Regions from separate parts of the Paenibacillus sp. RUD330 genome, predicted to be linked through region 2. Evidence: predicted binding sites of a transcription regulator. Region 2 holds the regulator's gene; the other holds the start of a gene.
The links. Region 2 encodes LexA, which represses DNA repair genes until DNA is damaged. Its sites were predicted from a motif close to CGAACATATGTTCG; they were not measured.
Positions count from the first base shown of each region.

Region 1: the regulator LexA is predicted to act here: its motif matches at 4,170-4,183, upstream of CIC07_RS14505 (DNA polymerase IV).

Region 1 is NZ_CP022655.2:3,194,060-3,200,053, forward strand. It holds gene CIC07_RS14485 (pyroglutamyl-peptidase I) at 1-543, opposite strand, end outside; gene CIC07_RS25860 (hypothetical protein) at 657-845, opposite strand; gene CIC07_RS25865 (hypothetical protein) at 829-1,146, opposite strand; gene CIC07_RS14495 (zinc-dependent alcohol dehydrogenase family protein) at 1,318-2,244, shown strand; gene CIC07_RS14500 (YhjD family protein) at 2,385-2,861, opposite strand; gene CIC07_RS14505 (DNA polymerase IV) at 2,858-4,111, opposite strand; gene CIC07_RS14510 (glycoside hydrolase family 13 protein) at 4,464-5,994, shown strand, end outside.
Region 2 is NZ_CP022655.2:2,556,403-2,562,396, forward strand. It holds gene CIC07_RS11630 (TetR/AcrR family transcriptional regulator) at 1-286, shown strand, start outside; gene CIC07_RS11635 (GNAT family N-acetyltransferase) at 533-988, shown strand; gene CIC07_RS11640 (hypothetical protein) at 1,160-1,732, shown strand; gene lexA (transcriptional repressor LexA) at 1,879-2,502, opposite strand; gene CIC07_RS11650 (LysM peptidoglycan-binding domain-containing protein) at 2,713-3,177, shown strand; gene CIC07_RS11655 (DUF896 domain-containing protein) at 3,339-3,530, shown strand; gene CIC07_RS11660 (aldo/keto reductase) at 3,532-4,518, shown strand; gene CIC07_RS11665 (hypothetical protein) at 4,615-5,130, shown strand; gene CIC07_RS11670 (HAD family hydrolase) at 5,184-5,969, shown strand.

The DNA.
Region 1 (5,994 bases), 640 kb from region 2:
CTGCGCGGCCGCCATCTCCGCCGAGGCGGGAAAATGCACGAACCCGGCCAAGACCGGAAGTCCGAGGCTGCGGATGTGATGGAGCGCCCGGTACATCGTGTTGTTGCATATGTAGGTTCCGGCTGTATTGGAAATTTCGCAGGGGATGCCGAGCTCCGCCAGACGCTGCGTCATGGCGCGCACCGGCAGCGTGGAGAACAGTCCGTCCGGCCCCTCCTCGGCAATCGGCTCGTCGGAAGGCCGGGCGCCCCGGTTGTCGCCATGCGAACGGACCGGGACATCCTTGACGTTCACGGCGATCCGCTCCGGCGTAATGGCCGTGCGGCCCTTGGCCAGTCCGCATGCGATGACGGCATGAGGCTTGAACGCGTCCATCTCTCCGATGAGCCGGTCGCCGCATTCGTCGAAATGAACCGGAAGCAGCACCGTGCGAAGCTCCACGCCCTCGAGACGCTCCTCCTTCAGCTTCTCCATCAGCCAGCCGGTCGGATTGACGTCGTCGCCTCCGAACGGCTCGAAGCCGGATACCAGCACCTTGATCATATGCGCCCACTCTCCTTTTCTTTTCCATAGTAAGACATGCCGGCTCCGCAGGGAACCCGCACGGCCTCACATAGCCGCCCCGCGCATGCCCGATAGGATGCGCTCTTCGGCCGCTAATTCCTGATCCAGCCTTCAGCATGATCTTCCACAAAGCGAATTTCGTTCTCATCATGCGCCAGATGTCCCTCATCGACCATTTTTTGAAAGGCTGGATTCCCTTCGGCGGCACCGGTCTTCAATGTCTCGCATAGTGCCGTCAGGCGCTGAACGATCCACTTCGGCAAATCATCGGGTACAGGCATTCCATAGGATTCGAAAAACAGCCGAATTCTGCGGCGGCGTCCTTTCGTCCGACCACATGTACGGCTGAAGGTCGGGATAGCCGTTTCCTGGAACCTCTCCAGAAGCAAAGGTCAATATTTCACGATCGGAGGAATCGATTCCCAGAAATCTTGGCGCTCCCTCGAACCCTCGTTGCTCCAGCTGTCTCAGAAGCCGATGGACAGAAGGACTCCAATAGCCGGTCGGGCGGCGTACGGTGTCCGCCATGCGGACAATGTGATTGATATTGCCGCCTTTTAACACTTCCTCATCCTGAGCCACGCCATTTCGCCTCCCGCTTTTCACAAAGTACACGTATTGCAGCCGGCTTCATGATACACTAGATCCCAATGTTTATGGTATCGGTTTGATGAAAAAGCACAAAGGATGGGGCCTATGGAAGGACAAAGCATTTGTTTTCATGCATTCGGCGAACCGCAGGACGTCTTGGCCGTGGAACAGCGGACCGCTGCCCGCCTGGAGCCGGATGAGATTCTGGTGGAGATGATCGCCCGCCCGATCAATCCGTCGGACTTGATCCCGATCCGCGGCGCTTACCGGCACCGTATCCCGCTGCCGTGCATACCGGGCTATGAGGGCGTGGGATCCGTCATCGCGGTTGGCAGCAGAGTGCAGAAATCCATGCTGGGCAAGCGTGTATTGCCCCTTCGGGGAGAAGGGACCTGGCAGCAATACGTAAAGGCTTCTTCCTCCTTGTCTGTCGAGGTCCCCCATTTCATCCCGGATGATGATGCTTCCCGATCCTACATCAATCCTCTCACGGCATGGATCATTTGCAAGGAGCTTCTGGAGCGCTCCCCGGATTCCTTCTTGCTCGTCAATGCGTGCAGCTCTGCGATCGGACGGATTTTCGCCCAATTGTCGGCTGTTTTCGGATACAGGCTCATCGCCGTCGTGCGGAGCTCGGACTCTACGCAAGAACTGCTGCAATTAGGAGCGCGGCATGTGGTCGACGGTTCGGAGAGCGGAGTCTATGACACGGTGATGGACATAACGATGGGGCGGGGCGTCGCGGCCGCGATCGATTCCGTCGGCGGAGGAGAAGGCTATGATCTTGCGCGCGCTGTCCGGCGGGGCGGCCTTTTTGTGTCCATCGGGCTGCTGTCAGGGCTGCAAGTGGATTGGAAGCGAATCGCGATGGAGCTTGATGTCCGATCGAAACTGTTTCATCTGCGGCATTGGCTGCAAGGGATCTCCGTCGAGGAATGGCAACACTCCTTCCTGCAAATTTTCGCATTGCTTCGTCAAAAGCAGCTCGTCCTGGGAAATATTGAAGCGAGGTATCCTTTGGCCGAGATTGCAAAAGCGGTGCAGGCAGCCGAACGATCGGGACGGCAAGGGAAACTGCTGCTGACATGATGGAATCCATTCCGCGGATCAGCTCAACAGGCCAGGGTGTGCAATCCCGATCGAAGCGAAGTGAGCGCACACCCTGACGCAACAAAGGAGCCGTCTGCCCCGGGCAAACGGCTCCTTGCTTTGTCGCGCCTCATTCGGCTTCACTTCCCCGCTCCGCCCTTCAGCAGCTCGCCGATCTCCGTCGTGTAACGGGACAGCTGCCAGCTGATCTCCGAGCGCATGACCTCCCGCGTCATGCCGAAATGCTCCTCGTAGCCCCGGCAGTAATAGCGGTGGTACACGACCGAGTTCGACTGCTCCTCCGCGAGGATGCGGATGTTGCGCGCCTTGAGCTCCCGCCGCAGGGCGTACAGGTCCTGCATGATCCGGTCCAGCACCCGATGGCCCGCCATCCCGTACAGGCGCCGCATCAGATTGGACGAGTTCTCGAGCTCGGACAGGCTTTTCTGGACCATCTTCTCCATATGGGGCAGCAGGATGTAATCCCGGATCATGACGCGCTCCTCCGCCGTCGTCACCTTGGCCTCCCGGGCGGAATGCTGCCCGTCGTACTGCTCCACATGCTCTGTCAGCAGCATCTTGGACTTCCAGCGCTCGTTGCCGTCCAGCTTGCTCATTTGTAATGCCCCCCAATTTGTTCGGCCCGCTCGCGGGCCACGCCCGATTCCAGCAGCGAGGAAGCCCGCATGATGGCATCGGATCCGAACCGCTGCTTGATCCGGTCGATCGTCTTCTCCTTGCTGTACGCCCGGGTGCGGTCCTCGAACAGCGTCAGCTGCATGACGCTGTCATCCGTCAGTCCGGACAGGGAGATGTTCAGCCGGCCCACCGGCAGGCCGCTCCAATGCCGGACGAACAGCTCCCGCACCGCCGCGGCGACCTCATGCGTCAGCGAGGTCGGCTGGGGCAGCGTCAGCTGGCGGCTGAACCAGGACGAGCGCTCGCCGTCGGTCTCCATGGCGGCGACCGAGACGACCGAGCCCATGCAGCCATGCCGCCTCGTGCGCTGGCATACCTCCACGACGAGCTCCAGCAGCACGACCTCGATGTCCGGCAGATGGCGGTACAGCCGCCAGCGCAGCGCCTTGCCGTGGCTGACCGACTTGAGCTGATGGCGGATGCCGGTCACGACCGGGCTGGGATCGATCCCTCTCGCCGTCTGCCAGTAATAGCCCGCCTGGATGTCGCTCTGCTTGCCCATCTCCAGCCGCATCCGCCGCTTGAACTCGGAGAAGTCCAGCCGCGCGATGTCCCCGATCGTATTCAGCCCCATCCGCGTGAAATGCCGCGTCATCCGCGAGGCCACCATGAACATCTGGTGCACGGGCAGCGTCCACAGCGTCGACTCCAGCTTGCCGGGGTTCAGCTCGAAGACGCCCTCCGGGCTTTTCTTGGCGTAATTGTCCGTCGCCATCTTGGCGAGGATCTTGGTGGGGCCGATGCCGACCCTCGACCAGATGCCCGTGGACAGCTGGATATGGTTCTGGATATTGCGCGCCATCTCGTCCGGCGAGCCGTAGTAGCCTGCCGAGCCGGTCACGTCGAGGAACTGCTCGTCGATGCTGTAAGGCTCCACGAGATCGGTGTACGTCTCGAATATCTTCGTGATGAACAGGGACACTTCGATATACATGGCCATCCGCGGCCGGATGACGACCAGCTCCGGGCAGTGGGCCAGCGCCTCGCCGACCCGCGAGGCCGTCGTCACGCCGCGGGCCTTGGCCATCGGGCAGGCGGCCAGCACGATGCCGTTCATCCGGGACGGGTCGCCCACGGCAACCGGCTTGTCGTGATATTCGGGATGCGCCGCCTTCTCTACCGAAGCGTAGAACGACTGGCAGTCTGCCAGCATGATCACTCTCTCCACCGGGCACCTCCTGTTCTGCGGGAGCGGGCTCGCGGAGACTTCCCCTCTCCCTGCCGATCGAATGTATGTTCGCATCTTGCTCTAGACGTATTATATACCGAATGTATGTTCCCTATGCAAGGAGAAAAATCATCCAGCCGCCGAAGCCGCGCCGCGGCTGGGAGGACGACGTCCGGCGGCCTTGAGGCGGAGGCTGCCGGACGCTCCGGACTCGCGCTTCCGCTTGCCGGAGGCGCGGCCCTCTCCCTTGTTTGGAAGGCGGAGCAGGATGGTATTTTATGTCTGAAGCCGGATGGCCGCCGCCGATCGGGGCCGGCCTCCGGCGCAACCAGATGATCAAGGAGAGATGACGATGCTGCGGGAAGCGGTCTATCACCGGCCCAAGCTGAATTGGGCCTATGCGTATGACACGGAGACAGTGCATCTGCGCCTGCGCACGAAGCGCGGCGACATCGACCGGGTGCAGGCGGTAGCCGGCGACAAGTACGGATGGGAGCAGACCGCAACGGACATCGAGCTGCGCGTGTTCGCCAGCGACGCCATGTTCGATTACTGGGAGGCGGCGGTCATCCCCGCCTTCCGCCGCCTCCGCTACGCCTTCAGGCTCCATTCCGGCGGGCAGACGCTCTATATGACCGAAGCAGGCTTCGTCGAGGAGCTTCCCGACAATCCGCCGGCGCTGTTCGAGTTCCCCTATTTGAACGCCGCGGATGTGTTCGAGCCCCCCGCCTGGGTGAAGGACGCGGTATTCTATCAGATCTTCCCCGAACGGTTCGCGAACGGCGACCCGTCCCTCGATCCGGAAGGAACGCTGCCCTGGGGAGGGGAGCCTTCCGAGGAAAGCTTTTTCGGAGGAGACCTCCAGGGAGTGATGGACCGGCTGGACCATCTGACGGAGCTCGGCGTGAACGCGATTTATTTCACGCCCGTGTTCGAGGCCGAGACCAACCATAAGTACGACACGCAGGATTACATGCGGGTCGACCGCAGCTTCGGCACCAACGCCAAGCTGAAGGAGCTCGTGGACCTCTGCCATGCGCGAGGGATACGCGTGCTGCTGGACGCCGTCTTCAACCATTGCGGGCAATCGTTCGCGCCGTTCGCGGATGCGCTGGAGAACGGGGAACGCTCCCGTTATGCCGGGTGGTTCCACAGGCGTCCATGGCCGAGCGGCAGCGGCGGCTCCTCCCCCTACGAGACCTACGCTTTCGAGCCGCTCATGCCCAAGCTGAACACGGCTCATCCCGAGGTCAGGAAGTACCTGCTGGAGGTCGCTCGGTACTGGATCGAGGAGATCGGCATCGACGGCTGGCGCCTGGACGTGGCCAACGAGGTCGATCACCGGTTCTGGCGCGAATTCCGCCTGGCCGTCAAGGAGGCCAGACCCGATGCGTACATTCTCGGCGAAATCTGGCATGATTCCATGATGTGGCTGCAGGGCGACCAGTTCGACGCCGTCATGAACTACCCGTTTTCCAGCGCCGTGCTGGAATTCTTCGCCCAGGAGGACATCGGCGCCGGCGAATTCGCCGATGCGATCGGCCGCCAGCTGGCCGCCTACCCGCGCCAGGCGACCGAGGCGGCGTTCAATCTGCTCGGCAGCCACGACACGCCGCGCCTGCTGACGATATGCGGCGGCAGCGTCCCCAGGATGAAGCTGGCCGCCCTGTTCCTGCTCGCTTATCCCGGGGCGCCCTGCATCTACTACGGCGACGAGGTCGGCCTCGACGGCGACGGGGATCCCGGCTGCCGCAAATGCATGGAATGGGATGCCGGCCGGCAGAACGCCGACCTGCTCGCCTTTTACAAGGCCGCCATCGCCCTGCGCCGCTCCTCTCCCGCGCTGCGGAGCGCCGGACTCCGCTTCCTGCAGGCGGATCCGG
Region 2 (5,994 bases):
TTGGTTCGATTATTTTGAACGGCACTATTCCTTCTTTTCCGCGATGCTGTCGAGCAAGGGAGCTCCTTTTTTTCGGAGCCGCTTCCATGATTTCGTCATCGAGGAACTGGAAAGCGAAGCGGATGCTGCGGCAGGGAGAAATGCCGGTCTGAGCAAAGAGGTGGTTCTGCAGTTTTTTGGTGCGGCTGTAGTCGGAATTGTGGAGTCATATTTCAAAGAAGAAATACCCGGTTCATCTCAAAGCATTGCCGAACAAGTAGGCCTGCTCTTGGACAGGAACCTATAGGCAGTCAGAGGCTGATGCGGTTGCCGGCGCTCGGAGCGCGAATGGGAACAACGATACAAGGAGACCTCGGATGCGTTCGGAAGCTGCCGGGATGGCAATGAACGCATACATGGCGTTGATGATCAGCCAAACCGTTCTAAAAGCAAGGCCTAAAAGAGGAACATTTTGTTTCCGCATTTCCCTTTTTTCCTGGGCTGAACGCCGATATAATACGGTAAACGGATTGGTTGGGGGAGAAAGCGAATGATGCGCATGACTGTGGACGACTTGAACGGACCTGAAATCCAGGCCTTGATCGGGGAACATCTCCAGGCGATGGCCGGCAATTCTCCGCCTGAAAGCATGCATGCCTTGGATCTCAGCGGTTTGAAAAAGCCGGAAATTACGTTCTGGAGCGTATGGGAAGGGGATGAGCTGCTCGGCTGCGGCGCTCTCAAGGAGCTGGACGACAGTCATGGCGAGCTCAAGTCCATGAGGACGGCTTCGAGGCATCTGAGGAAAGGGGTTGCGCGAAAGCTTCTTGAGCATATCATCGCGGAAGCGAAACGAAGGGGCTACGGGCGGATCAGCTTGGAGACGGGCTCCATGGCGGCTTTCATTCCAGCCCGGGATTTGTATGCCAGCTTTGGCTTCATGGAATGCGGACCGTTCGCCGAGTATGTGGAGGACCCGAACAGCGTATTCATGACAAAACCGTTATAAACGACATTTCCTGGTGCTTTGCTCTTGTTCAATATGCCTTTATCAGCGGCTGTCCTGTCGGACAAGCCGTTTTTTCTTGTTCTCAGACAATCTTAGAGGGGCATAGGCTCATACTCATAGGCATCTTGCCGGAGGATGTCGATCCTAATCCGGTCCACAGGGGGGAAGAGCGTGGCAAGACAATCAAAGCCGCGGGCTCGGGTGTCGGGAATCGTGCTCGCGCGGACGGCCTCCAGCATGCTGCCGCTGTACGCCAGGTTTGTTCGGAGCCGTCCGTTCGCCGAGGAATGGAGCGCGGCTGTGCGGGCAGCGGATCTCGATACGCTGTTGAAGCTGTTCAGGGAGGAGGTTCCGCTTGCGCCGGTCCATTCGTTCAGTACGAACGGCATCGGCTTTTTCGTGGACTTCAAATATCCGCCGCCTGTCCAGGCGTACACGAATGCGACGACCATTCCTCCCGGAACGGCGCAATTCGCTTTCTCGGCAGCCGTGCTCCGCAGGCTTTCGGCAGCCGTGCTGCCGCTCTACCGGAAGCTGGCCGGCAGCGGCGCCTTCGCCAGGGAGGCGGCGGTTCTGATTCGAAGCGGGCAGGAGGAAAGGTTCCGCCGATTGATCAGGCCCTATGTGCGAAGCCGGTACCTGGCCGGAATTCATCTTGAATCCTCGGGGTTCTACATGAGCTTCCAATATCCTGGCTCCAAGCATATTTACCTGAACGAATTTTTCCATGAGAAGTTCCGTTGACGTGGCGAGAAGCAGCGAATAACAGCGAAAAATAAGAACCTTTGAAAAACAAACGCGCACTCTGTCAGAGTGCGCGAATGACTGAATAAAGCGGAATATAGGGGGGTAATGGAAGGGACTTCCTATTCTCTGGAATGGGACAAGCCTCAGTGAAGATTGCGGAACAATCCGATAACCTTGCCGAGAATCGTCACATTCTTGAGCCGGATCGGCTCCATGGAGGCGTTCTCGGGCTGAAGCCGGATATGGTCGCGTTCCTTGTAGAATGTCTTGACGGTCGCTTCGTCATCTTCCGTCATGGCCACGACGATATCGCCGTTGCTGGCGGAAGGCTGCTGGCGGACGATGACGTAATCGCCATTATGTATGCCCGCCTCGATCATGCTCTCCCCGACGACACTCAGCATGAACACCTCGTGGTCGCCGACATAATCAGCCGGCAAAGGGAAGTACTCCTCGATGTTCTCGGTCGCCATGATCGGCACTCCGGCCGTCACCTTGCCGACGACGGGAACGCGGCTGATCGAGACGGGGAAGGGCAGCATGGCGGCATCGTCGCCGTCGAGGATCTCGATGGCGCGCGGCTTGGTAGGGTCGCGGCGGATCAGGCCCTTCTTCTCCAGGCGGTCCAGATGGCCATGCACCGTGGAGCTGGATGCCAGGCCTACCGCCTCGCCGATCTCACGTACTGAAGGTGGATAGCCTTTGTCCCGGACTTCGTTCTTGATGAAGTCAAGAATGGCCTGCTGGCGGTTGGACACTTTAGACATCGCAATCACTCCAAAACTAGAAATTAGTAGAAAGAAATATGTAGGGAAAGTATAGCACAGAACCCGAGTTCGTACAAACATAAGTTCGAGAAACAGCCGTTCGCATAGGGCGGGTGCGTTCTGCGAACATACGTTCCAAATAAGCGTTGACCAAAACAAATGTTCGTGTTATTCTGTGAATAAGAACAAACGTTTGGGGAGTGAACGGTCATGATGACTTTATCTGGATACAGCACGCCGGAGCGCGGCTCTGAGGCAACGGTCCGCAGGCAAGAGAAGAAGCAGGAACATATTTATCTCAAGGAATGCTTCCGTCCCGGAGCAGGCGCCGGCGACTCCAGATTCATCACCCGTTCCTCCTCCGTCTCGGCAAGGACAGCCGGAAGCAGCCGTCCGCGCCGAATGCTTCCTTATGCAGCGGCAGCGCTCCTGTTCCTTCTGGCCTTCTCCAGCTTCTGGGGATTTTCCGGAGCGAGCTCATCTCACATCACCCCCGCAGCGGAAGGCGAGCTTACCATTACGGTGACGAGCGGAGACACGCTCTGGTCCATCGCCGGGAATTCCGGCCTCTCCAACGACATCCGGCGCAGCGTCTTCATGATCAAGGAGCGCAACGGGCTGAAGGATTCCGATCTGCAGGCGGGACAGACCTTGATCATTCCCAAGCAATCTTGAACGGCTTCTATCGGAGCTTCGGCCTGCTTATGAGCGTCTAATTCCATCTACGCAGATATCAGCCCCGGCGGACATCGCCGGGGTTTTTTGGCTTTCTTGACAAGCTCTTCTCCGTAGTTCAAAGTTAGAAGGAAACGTCAAGGAACAGAGGTGAACGACTAGTGGATATCGATGCCTTGATCGCGAGGATCAACGAGCTTTCCCGCAAGCACAAATCTGTCGGGCTGACGCCTGAGGAAGTCATAGAACGGACGCAGCTCAGACAGCAGTATCTGGCCAACTTCAAGCGCAATTTCAAGCAGCAGCTGGACACCATTGAATGGGTGGATGACGAGAAAAAGGGAGGCCGATAACATGGAATACCGATTGCTCGGCAAAAGCGGGCTGGCCGTATCGGAGCTGTGCCTCGGCACGATGATGTTCGGCAATACGACATCCGAAGAAGAGGCGGCACGCATGATCCACCATTTTCGCGGCGAGGGCGGCAATTTTCTGGATACGGCCAACGTTTATGCCGGGGGCAGGTCGGAGGAGATCGTCGGACGGGCGATCGCAGGCAATCGGGACGAATATGTGCTGGCCACCAAGGTGCGCATGCAGACGGAGGAGCATATCAACGGAGCCGGACTGTCGCGCAAGCATATCGTTCAGAACGTGGAAGCGAGCCTGAAGCGGCTCGGAACCGATTATATCGACCTCTATCAGGTCCATGTATGGGATCACGCGACACCGCTGGAGGAGACGCTGCGCGCTTTGGACGATCTCGTCTCCGCCGGCAAGATCAGATACATAGGATGCTCCAATTATTTGTCCTGGCAGATGATGAAGGCGCTCGCCATGAGCGACAGCCGGGGCTGGTCGCGCTTCATCAGCGTGCAGCCGCAATACAGCCTCCTGAACCGCGAGATGGACAGGGAGATGGTGCCTCTCTGCCTGGAGGAGAACGTCGGCATCATTCCATGGGCGCCGCTCGGCGGAGGCTTCCTGACCGGCCGTTACGGGCGCCAGGAGCCGACAGAAGGCAGGCTGACCGCGAATGCCGGCGAGAGCTCCTGGCAATACCGGAATACGGATTCTAATTTCCGCATCCTGGACGTCTTGATGGAGGTCGCTGCGCAAGCCGGCAAGACGCCGGCGCAAACGGCTCTCCGCTGGCTCATCCAGCAGAAGGGCATCACATCGCCGATCTTCGGAGTGAGCACTTACGCGCAGTACGAAGAAAACATGGGAGCTGCGGGCTGGGAGCTTACGAAGGAGCAATTCGAAGCTTTGGACGAGGCGAGCCGCCTTCCTTCGGAATATCCGGCGCGATTCCTGGAGAAGTTCCGCAGGCCTCTCTGACAGCGGGCCGTCGGCGTCTCCACGCGAAACGGGAGGCGCCCCGCTTACGTATATGGACAAGCCGCCTTAACCAGGCCGACAAAATCAAACGCAGAGGTGACCCTATTGTCTCGTTCCTGGGAACGCAAAGTACGCCGCAATTCGGCGCAGATCAATGCAACGAGAAAGAAGAGGGGACAGACCGCCATCAAGCCCGCGGTATCCGGGGATCGTACGGAACGGTTCAAGGGCCGCAACTACATCTCCCCGATCATGCTGGTGCTGTTCGTCGCCTTGTATGTGCTGATCCTTCCAAAAGATGAAGGAGCGACGAACTGGAACTGGATCGTCGTGGCGATGTACGTCTTCCTGGCCCTGATGTTCTTCCTGAGGCGCCCCTATTTGGCGGTCGGAGCCGATTTTGTGCAGACACGCCGCATGACCGGCGACAAGCGACTGAATAAAGAAGCCATCAAAGGCATCTCGGTCATGAAAAGCTATGTCGTCATCGAGCAGGTCAAAGGGGCGAACTGGGTGTTCTCCCGGGTGCTGAACCGATATCCTACGGACCGGATGGCGGCCAGCCTGGAGCAGTTCGCCGCCCGCAACGGCATTCCTTTTACGCAGAAGTGACATCGGGCTTGCAGCCGTCAGCAGGGACATAATGGTTCGGGGGGAAGAGAGAGATGGCGAAGAAAGCGGTCCTGTTTGATCTGGACGATACGCTCCTGTGGGACGAACGGAGCGTGGACGAAGCCTTCCAGGCCACTTGCGAATGGGCGCAGGAGCAGTCCGGCGCAGATCCGAAGCGTCTGGAGGCGGAGGTGAAGCGGGAGGCGAGAGAGCTGTACAGCTCTTATGAAACGTTCCCGTTCACGCAGCAAATCGGCATCAATCCGCTTGAAGGGCTGTGGGCCCGCTTTGCGGAGGGAGAGCTGGAATCGTTCCGCAAGCTGGAGCAGCTCGCTCCAGGCTACCGGAAGGATGCGTGGACCCGCGGCCTCTCGGCTGTCGGGATCGACGATCCGTTACTTGGAGCGGAGCTTGCCGAGCGCTTCCCGAAGGAACGCCGCGAGCGGCCGATCGTATACGAAGAGACCTTCGAGGTGCTTGAAGCCCTCAAAGGCAAGTACAAGCTGCTTCTGCTTACGAACGGATCCCCGGATCTGCAGCAGGAGAAGCTGCTCGGCGTGCCCGAGCTGACCTCCTACTTCGATGAGATCGTCATCAGCGGCAATTACGGCAAAGGCAAGCCGGATGCCGGCATATTCCGCCATGCGCTTGAGCTGCTCGGAGTGGATCCGGAGGATGGCATCATGGTCGGAGACAAGCTTACGACCGACATTCTCGGAGCGAATACGATCGGCATGACATCGGTATGGATCAACCGGGGCGGCAAGGCGAAGAATCCGGAAATCGTGCCCAGCCATGAAATTACGAGATTGGATCAGCTCATACCGCTGCTTGCATGAAGCGCCGCATGCCGGTGCCGATACG